DNA from 4 places in the Arthrobacter sp. JSM 101049 genome. Region 2 is predicted to be linked to each of the others. Evidence: riboswitches for the same ligand, from Rfam matches in the RefSeq annotation. Region 2 holds a riboswitch; each other region holds the start of a gene.

Region 1 (2,190 bases), on a different contig from region 2:
CCCGGGGGGACGGGCAAGCCCGGCAACGAGCCGATGGTGGACCTCTTTTCCGCGGTGCCGGAGAACACGCAGGTCCTCGTCGTCGAGCACCGGGTGCGCTACGTCGCCCCGCTGGACTACCGCAACGTCCCCGCCGAGGTGGACCTCTGGCTGGCCAACGTCAAGGCCGCCAGCGTCGACGTCTGCTACGAATTCCACGACCCCGTCGACGGGGGCCTGCGCGTGCGCGCCGCCACGACGCTGGCGTTCTTCTCCGTGGGGGACCAGCGGCTGCTGCGCTTCCCGCCGGCCGAACGCGCCAAGCTCGAGGAGTTCATCGGCGAACCGGTGTTCCGGTAACCGCGGCGAACGCGGCCGCCAGGGCCCGGTCGTGTTCCAGCGGGCACGGATCCAGCGGCGCGGCGGGCAGTTCCACGTAGGCCCTCCCGGCGCTCACGCGCGGGTCGGCCGGCAGGCCCAGGACGCGGGAGCCCGGATGCCAGTGGCACGGGGCCGAGGCCAGCAGCGGCACCGGGGTGCCGCCGTCGTGCTGTGCCGTGCGGGGCGGCGCGGAGGACAGGGCGCCGGGCAGGACGCAGCCCAGACGCGCGCAGAGCCCGGCGACCGCATGGTGGTAGCCGATCCAGCGGGCCCCGGACGGGCAGGCCAGCACCAGCGCCTGGGCCGGCGGGTCGACGAACACCGTCACCGGGACCCATCCGGCCGCATCGGCGAGCAGGTGCGCGCCGGCCCCGGCCGGAGGGGCATGGCCGGGGGCGCCGGAACGGCAGGCGGAATCGATGCCGGTGGAGGGGAGGGGGCCCATGGGATGCCTTTCGGGTGCTCTTGCCCGGCACGTGCGCGCCGGGCCGCTTCGTCATCCGAACCACCCGTGATGCATGGGGTTGGTGTGCGGCCGGGTCGGAGCCCGTGCGTGGCCGCAGCTCGTGAAGCTGGACCCAGCCTAGCCGATGACGGGCACGGGTCATCTCTTCGCCCTCGGCGAAGCCGGTTTGCGTTGGCCGTCCGCGTGGGATTGGCTGGGGGAAAGACTGTAGCCGGGCTGTGCCCGGCGCCCGAAGGAGTGATCCGCGAATGACCGTCCCCGCAGCTGCCCGGCCGCCCCGACCGCTGGTGGTGCTGGAGGTGGTGTCCCGGCGCAAGATCGGCAAGCACATGGTCCGCCTGACCCTGGGCGGCGAGGGTTTCGCCGCCTTCCGGAACAAGGATGCCACCGACAAGTACGTCAAGCTGCTCTTCGCCGACCCGGCCCTGGGCCTGACCCCGCCCTACGACCTGGACGAGCTGCGCAGCGTGCTGCCGCCCGAGCGCATGCCAGTGCGCCGGACCTACACCGTGCGCAGCGTCAACGAGGCGAACCAGACCCTGCAGATCGACTTCGTCGTGCACGGCGAGGATGGCATCGCCGGGCCGTGGGCGAACCACGCCAAGCCCGGGGACCTGGTCTGCTTCTCCGGCCCCGGGGGGATGTACCGCCCGTCGAAAGACGCCGGCTGGCACCTGCTCGCCGGGGACGAATCCGCGCTGCCGGCCATTGCCGCGGCGCTGGAGGCGATGGACCGCTCCGCTGTCGGGGAGGTCTACGTCGAGGTCGCCGAGGAGAAGGACGAGATCAAGTTCAAGGCCCCCAAGGGCATGAACGTGCACTGGCTGCACCGCGGCGGCCCCTTCACCCCGGAGAGCACCAAGCTCGCCGCCGCCGTGATGGCCGGGCCATGGCACGACGGCGACGTGCAGGTCTTCGCCCACGGGGAGCGCGAGATGGTCAAGGCGCTGCGCCGGTACCTGGCTGACGAGAAGGGCGTGGACCGCAAGGCGCTCTCGCTCTCCGCCTACTGGGCGTTCGGCCGGGCCGAGGAGACGTTCCAGGCCGAGAAGCGCGAACCGATCGGGCAGATCTTCCCGGAGGAACCCACGGTGTCCACCGGCACCCGCTGACCGGGGCCCGCTGACCGGAGCCCGCTGGCCGAGGCCACTGGCCGGGCACGACGGCGGTCCTACCTGTCGTAGGCTTCCGCGGTCCACAGGTGGAACAGTGCGTGCGCCCGGTAGGGGCGCCACGCCTCGGCGCGGGCCTCGGCCTCCCGGGCGCCGATCCGGCCGAGGGCACGGCGCAGCACCAGGTCCCCGGGCGCGAACGCATCGGGGTCCAACCGGGCCCGCACCTCCAGGTAGTCCGCACTCCAGGGC
Region 2 (2,190 bases):
CCGGCGCCGATGCCCAGGGCGGTCAGGGCGTTGGCGGCCTGGGAGACCAGGGCGGTCAGCTCGGCGTAGGTGACCGTGCGGCGGTCCCCGGGTTCGCCCTCGAAGTGCAGGGCCACTTTCTCGCCGCGGCCTGCGGCGACGTGGCGGTCCGCGCAGTTCACGGCGGCATTCAGCGTCCCGCCCTCGAACCAGCGCAGCTCCGGGCCGCGGCGGGCCGCGGCGTCGACGCCCGTGGAGGAGTGGACGGTGTGCCAGGGGTCGGCCCACTCCAGCCGCGCGGCGGCAGCGGCCCAGAAGTCCAGCCGGTCGGACTCGGTGGCGAAGACCACGTCGGGATCCCAGGCGGCCGGATCGATGCCAGGGGTCGTCGGTGCCGGGGCAGTGCTCATGAAATCAGCTCCATCGGTCCTGGCGGAAGCACCTTCGCGGGGCGTCGGCGGGATGTGCCTGCCGCCCTCCGGCGTGGTTGCTGCGGCGTTGCTGAGCCAGGTCTCTCGGCCGCTCGGGATGGTTACCCTCCCACTGAAGACCACAATCGCCGTCGGGGGCAACTTGGAAGACGCGTTGCGAAATATTTCATGCGCCGCCCAGCGAGGGTGGCCTGGCTGAAGAATTACGGCGAAAAACCCCGAAAACACCGCTATCGTTCGACGCCACGCCCTGGTGCGGATGGCCCGTGCGACGGTTTCGCAGGGGGCGGGTGCCAGGTCATGACTGGCGCGGAAGGGTGGGGATGTGGCCCAATGGAGGCAGTAACCATCCAGAGCGGCCGAGAGATCTGGCTCGATGACGCCGCAGCAACCCCTTCCCGTTCACGGGAGGAAGGTGCTCACGCCGGAACCGATGGAGTGATCTTCTATGTCTGCTGTGCCGATCGATGACGTGGCCCCGCGCCACCTGCTCAAATTGACCCCCGGCGTTCCCGCCGATGACCGCTACGACGAACTGGCCGGGATCTTCCGCCCCGTGTTCGCCCGCATTGCCGAGGGCGCGGCGGAACGGGACGCGGACCGGATCCTGCCGATCGAGCAGGTCGGCTGGCTCAACCAGGTCCGCTTCGGGGCCCTGCGCGTGCCCCGCGAAGCCGGGGGATTCGGCGCATCGCTGGTGGACTCCTTCCGGCTGCTGATCGAGCTGGCGGAGGCCGATTCGCAGATCGCCCAGCTGCTGCGCTCGCACATCGGCTTCGTCGAATCGGTGCTGCTGCTCGAGGACGAAGCGGTCAAGGCCCGCTGGTTTGCCCGTTTCGTGGCCGGCCAGATCGTCGGCAATGCCTACACCGAACGCGCCGGCAACGACCTGGGGAAGCTGAACACCGCCGTCGAGCCCACGGGGACCGGGTGGCTGCTCTCGGGGGAGAAGTACTACTGCACCGGGACCATCTTCGCCGACTGGGTCGCCGTCACCGCCGTCGCCCCGCAGGTTCCCGGCCGCCACGTCGCCGTGGTCTCCACCCGGCATTCGGGAGTGCAGATCTACGACGACTGGGACGGGTTCGGCCAGCAGCTCACGGGCACCGGATCCACCCGTTTCACCCACGTCCCGGTCGACACGCTGCTGGACCCCGCGGTCCTGGACGTCCACCCGGAATCGGCCATCTTCCAACTGGTCCTGCTGGCGGTCCAGGCCGGGATCGCCCGCGCCGTGCTGGCCGATGCCCGCCTCCAGACGCAGGCGCGCACCCGGACGTTCAGCACCGGCACCGGGCAGCCGTCCCGGCGTGAACCGCAGGTGCTGCAGGTGATCGGCGAGATCTCCGCGGCCACCTTCGCCGTGGACGCCATCGTCCTGGCCGCCACCGCCGAGCTCGAGGCCGCCATCGGCCAGCCCGGCCTGAGCAACGCCGAGCAGTACGCGGTCTGCGAGCTGGCGGCCAACCGCGCCCAGGCCGCCGTCCAGCCCCTGGTGCTCCAGGCCGCCACCCAGCTCTTCGACGGGCTCGGCGCCTCCTCGACCTCCACCCGCTGCAACCTCGACCGCCACTGGCGCAATGCGCGCACCGTGGCCACGCACAACCCCGCCATGTACAAGTCCCGCATCGTCGGAGACTACGAGGTCAATGCCACGGTGCCGCGCAAGCTCAGCGCCGTCGGCGACCTCAAGACCCCCAAAGGAGAACAATGAGCACCACACCGGCACGCCGCCACGTCCGCCTCAACGCGTTCGACATGAACTGCGTCGTCCACCAGT
Region 3 (2,190 bases), on a different contig from region 2:
CCGGATCAGAGGGTGATGGACCCCTTCGGAGTCTCGAAGGTCACCGACATGATGCCCGGGGTGCCGTTGGGCGCCTCCCACTCGACGGCGACATCGCCCAACGGCGACTCGGACGGGGTGCCCAGCCAATCCCGGACGCGTTCGACCGAGCCGGCGATCGTGATCCCGGAGATGCGGCTGTTCGGTTCCAGCGCCTTGGAGGGGTGCAGGTGCTCGGTTCCGTCGTCCCAGCGCAGCATGTACGGGACCTGGGGATCGGCGATCAGGCCCTTGATGCCGATCTGCTGCCAGGTCAGCTCCTGCCCGTCGGGGAACTTGCGGTTGCCCGGCACGGACGAGCGACCCAGCCGCTCCTCGAAGGGCACCAGGTCGTCCACGCAGACGCACCAGCCCATCCAGCCGCCTCCCATCTCGGAGCGGGCCCGGACGGCCTGCCCGAACGGCGCCTTGTCGGAGGCGGGGTGGTCCAGGACCTCCACGACCTCCAGGTACTGGGTGTTCAGCAAGGGGAAAATGACGTTCCTCGTGCCAAAGCGGGGGTGTACTCCGCCCTTGACGGACTCGATCCCCAAAGTCTCGGCTACTCGGGCAGCCGTGGCGGCCAGCCCATCTGGTCCGCATGCGTATGAAACGTGATCCAACCTCATCATGCGTTCATGATGGCACTTTGTGAGGTGCGTCTCGACTTAGGGCGCCCTAAGTCGTTCCGGATGCGTATTTCCCGGTAGCGACGCGCGCGAATGTTGCGGCCGGCGTCATATTGCCCACAGCCGGGTTGCGGGCAACCGCGCGATCGAGAACACTGGAGGCAGGTCATGAGCGCCAGCGTGAAACCCCGGTTTGCTGGCCGGCAACCCTCCACTCGCGGTGGGGTGCCCCGGGTGAAGACCTGGTCCGCCTCCACAAGGAGCACGGGCAAGCGCGGGTCACCTCCCGGCACTCCCCGCGGGGACGCCGCGGAACAGGGACCCCTGAGCAGTAGAAGGGGACAACACATGTCTTCAGCACCATGGTCTTTCGAAACCCGCCAGGTCCACGCCGGGCAGACCCCCGACTCGGCCACCGGGGCGCGGGCCCTGCCGATCTACCAGACGACCTCCTTCGTCTTCCCGAGCGCCGAAAGCGCCGCGGCACGCTTCGCCCTGCAGGAACTCGAACCGATCTACACGCGCATCGGCAACCCCACGCAGGAGGCGGTGGAGAACCGCATCGCCAACCTCGAAGGCGGAGTCGGCGCGCTGCTGCTGGCCTCCGGGCAGGCGGCCACCACCTTCTCGATCCTCAACGTCGCCGGCGCCGGGGACCACATTGTGGCCAGCCCCAGCCTCTACGGGGGGACGCAGAACCTGCTCAAGCACACGCTGGCGCGGCTGGGCATCGAGGTCACGTTCGTGGCCGACCCCGACAGGCTCGACGAGTGGCGGGCCGCCGTCCGGCCGAACACCAAGGCCTTCTTCGGCGAGGCGGTCTCCAATCCCCGCCAGGACGTCCTGGACATCGAAGGCGTCAGCTCCATCGCCCACGACGCCGGCGTCCCGCTGATCGTGGACAACACCCTGGCCACCCCCTACCTGATCCGTCCCATCGAGTGGGGCGCCGACATTGTGGTGCATTCGGCGACCAAGTACCTCGGCGGCCACGGCACGGCCGTGGCCGGGGTGATCGTGGACTCGGGCAACTTCGACTTCGCGCAGGATCCGGACAAGTTCCCGGGATTCAACACCCCGGACGAGTCCTACAACGGACTGGTCTTCGCCCGCGACCTCGGCGTCGGCGGCGCCTTGGGCGCGAACCTGGCCTTCATCCTCAAGGCCCGCGTGCAGCTGCTGCGGGACCTGGGATCCGCCGTCGCCCCCTTCAACGCCTTCCTCATCGCCCAGGGCCTGGAGACCCTCAGCCTGCGCATGGAGCGGCACGTGGAGAACGCGCAGAAGGTCGCCGAGTGGCTGGAGGCGCACGCCCAGGTCGACTCGGTGGCCTTCGCCGGGCTGGCCTCGAGCCCCTGGTACGACCGGGGTCGCAAGTACGGGCCGAAGGGCATTGGCGCCGTGTTGGCGTTCGAGATCGCCGGGGGAGAGCCCGCCGGTCGCGCCTTCGTCGACGGGCTGGAACTGCACTCCAATCTGGCCAACATCGGCGACGTCCGCTCGCTGGTGATCCACCCGGCCTCCACCACGCACTCCCAGCTCA
Region 4 (2,190 bases), on a different contig from region 2:
AACTCCGTAAGCCCAAACCAAAGTCCAACCCCTTGAAGGCCGCTGACATCACCGTCATCGACTACAAGGACGTCGCATTGCTGCGCAAGTTCATCTCCGACCGCGGGAAGATCCGTGCCCGTCGCGTGACCGGCGTCTCCGTCCAGGAGCAGCGCAAGATCGCCCAGGCCATCAAGAACGCGCGCGAAGTTGCCCTGCTGCCTTACTCCGGCGCTGGCCGCGGCTAAGGAAGGGATAACACCATGGCAAAGCTCATTCTGACCCACGAAGTAACCGGTCTCGGTACCGCTGGCGACGTCATCGAGGTGAAGGACGGTTACGCCCGTAACTACCTCCTGCCGCGCGGCTTCGCCCTGACCTGGACCAAGGGTGGCGAGAAGCAGGTCGAGTCGATCAAGGCTGCCCGCACCGCCCGCGCCGTTGCATCCCTCGAGGACGCACAGGCACTGGCCGCTTCCCTGTCCTCCCAGCCGGTCAAGATCACGGTCAAGGCCGGACAGGGCGGACGCCTCTTCGGCACCGTCAAGACCGACGACATCGCCAAGGCAGTCGAGGCCGCCGGCCTCGGTTCGATCGACAAGCGCACGGTGGAAATCCCCGAGCACATCAAGTCGACCGGCAACTACCAGGCCACGGTGCGTCTGCACGAGGACGTCTCCGCAACTGTCGACCTGCAGGTCGTCGCCGCGAAGAAGTAGCCGCCACGGAACGGTGGGCGACCACCGGCCGTGCACCAGAGGGGCCACGCGCTACGGCGCGGGGCCCCTCTGCTCGTGCGGCGTGCGACACCTTGCGAAATATTGCGTGGGCCTTTGACGGGCAGCTCCGGCCCCGCTTAGCGTAGCTAGTGAATCAAGAGCGTCAACATCCAAGCCCTGGCTCGTTGGCCGGCAACCCTCTCACGGTAGTGGGGTGCTCCAGGTGATGATTCGGCCGCCCGGATCCCCCGGACGGCAAGTACCGCACAACCATCGCGGCCGCGGCCCGGTGATGTGCCCTACGCCGGAGGTAGCACAGATGACACTGTCCACCGATCTCGAACCTGCAGCACTTCGCCAGGCCTTCGCACAGCACCCCTCGGGGATCGCCGCGCTGTGCACCATCATCGACGGGGAACCCCAGGGCATCGTCGCCTCCTCGTTCACCGTCGGGGTCTCCATGGACCCGCCGCTGGTGATGTTTGCCGTGCAGAACACCTCGCGCACCTGGCCGGTCGTCCGGCAGGCCGGCCGGATCGGCGTCTCGGTCCTGGGCGAGGGGCACGATGGCGTCTGCCGGCAGATCGCCTCGAAGTCCGGGGACCGCTTCGCGGGGCTGCGGTTGGACTCCACTGATGACGGTGCCCTGTTCCTGCACGAGGCCGCGCTGTGGCTCGACTGCAGCGTCGAACAGGAGATCCCGGCCGGGGACCACCAGGTCGTCTTGCTGCGGGTCCACGCCCACGCCACCCACGAGGGGGTCCACGCACCTCTGGTCTTCCATGGCTCGGCCTTCCGGACGCTGAAGTCCGAGGCCTTCGTCTAGGCCCGGTGCCCGGTCACCTGCCGCGCAGCGAATCCACGTACCGCTTGGCCTCGAGCAGGCCGATGCCCGTATCGTGCCGGATCTTCCTGACGGCGGCCACGGGATGTCCGTCGCGGACGAGCTGCAGCACCTTCTCGTAGTCGGGGTTGGACATCGCCCCCGGGCCCGGGGTGGCTCCGGGATGCCCGGTCGACGAGCTCTGGCCGGTGCGTCCGGGGGACCGCCTGGCCGCCTGCGCGGCCCGGGCGGTCGTTGCGGCCCTGAGCTTTTCGGCCTTCTGGGCATCGAGTTGCTGCTGGCGCGCCGCGGCGTCGTTGAGCCGGGCAATGTACTGCTCCGCCTCGCTCGCCCGCGCCGGTCGGGTCGTGAAGACCCAGGACAGGGCACCGAAGACGACGAGCAGGACCACGGCCGTGATGACGATGACGAGGATGACCTCGCCATTGACCTGGAACATGTCTCCTCCTGGGATCTCGGCCCGCCGTCGTGGTGCCGGGTCTCACCCCATCATGCCACCGGGCGGCAGGTGCCGGGGAGGACGGTTCACTGCCGGATGGACCCCGAGACCATGTAGCGGTACCCCCGGTCCATGAGCTCGCGCAGGACCGGCAGGTCGACGTCTCCGAGCTTGTTGACGTACAAGCAGGACGAGCCGACCTTGTGCTT

What was found. Region 2 has a riboswitch for S-adenosylmethionine ahead of AB8M85_RS11580 (acyl-CoA dehydrogenase family protein). Riboswitches for the same ligand answer to the same signal wherever they lie in the genome.
Region 1: it holds a riboswitch for S-adenosylmethionine, as region 2 does, so the genes downstream of both, AB8M85_RS08755 (hypothetical protein) here and AB8M85_RS11580 (acyl-CoA dehydrogenase family protein) in region 2, are expected to answer to the same signal.
Region 3: it holds a riboswitch for S-adenosylmethionine, as region 2 does, so the genes downstream of both, AB8M85_RS00315 (bifunctional o-acetylhomoserine/o-acetylserine sulfhydrylase) here and AB8M85_RS11580 (acyl-CoA dehydrogenase family protein) in region 2, are expected to answer to the same signal.
Region 4: it holds a riboswitch for S-adenosylmethionine, as region 2 does, so the genes downstream of both, AB8M85_RS14510 (flavin reductase family protein) here and AB8M85_RS11580 (acyl-CoA dehydrogenase family protein) in region 2, are expected to answer to the same signal.

Annotation. Positions count from the first base shown of each region.
Region 1 is NZ_JBGFFC010000002.1:755,765-757,954, reverse strand. It holds gene AB8M85_RS08760 (acyl-CoA thioesterase) at 1-339, shown strand, start outside; gene AB8M85_RS08755 (hypothetical protein) at 314-805, opposite strand; SAM riboswitch class IV at 817-932, opposite strand; gene AB8M85_RS08750 (siderophore-interacting protein) at 1,075-1,938, shown strand; gene AB8M85_RS08745 (DNA-3-methyladenine glycosylase) at 1,998-2,190, opposite strand, start outside.
Region 2 is NZ_JBGFFC010000003.1:458,507-460,696, reverse strand. It holds gene acs (acetate--CoA ligase) at 1-389, opposite strand, end outside; SAM riboswitch class I at 754-850, shown strand; gene AB8M85_RS11580 (acyl-CoA dehydrogenase family protein) at 859-2,124, shown strand; gene AB8M85_RS11575 (LLM class flavin-dependent oxidoreductase) at 2,121-2,190, shown strand, end outside.
Region 3 is NZ_JBGFFC010000001.1:62,460-64,649, reverse strand. It holds gene AB8M85_RS00320 (VOC family protein) at 6-650, opposite strand; SAM riboswitch class IV at 812-928, shown strand; gene AB8M85_RS00315 (bifunctional o-acetylhomoserine/o-acetylserine sulfhydrylase) at 996-2,190, shown strand, end outside.
Region 4 is NZ_JBGFFC010000006.1:6,446-8,635, reverse strand. It holds gene rpsR (30S ribosomal protein S18) at 1-227, shown strand, start outside; gene rplI (50S ribosomal protein L9) at 243-698, shown strand; SAM riboswitch class IV at 851-966, shown strand; gene AB8M85_RS14510 (flavin reductase family protein) at 1,018-1,524, shown strand; gene AB8M85_RS14505 (hypothetical protein) at 1,538-1,981, opposite strand; gene AB8M85_RS14500 (DUF1801 domain-containing protein) at 2,068-2,190, opposite strand, start outside.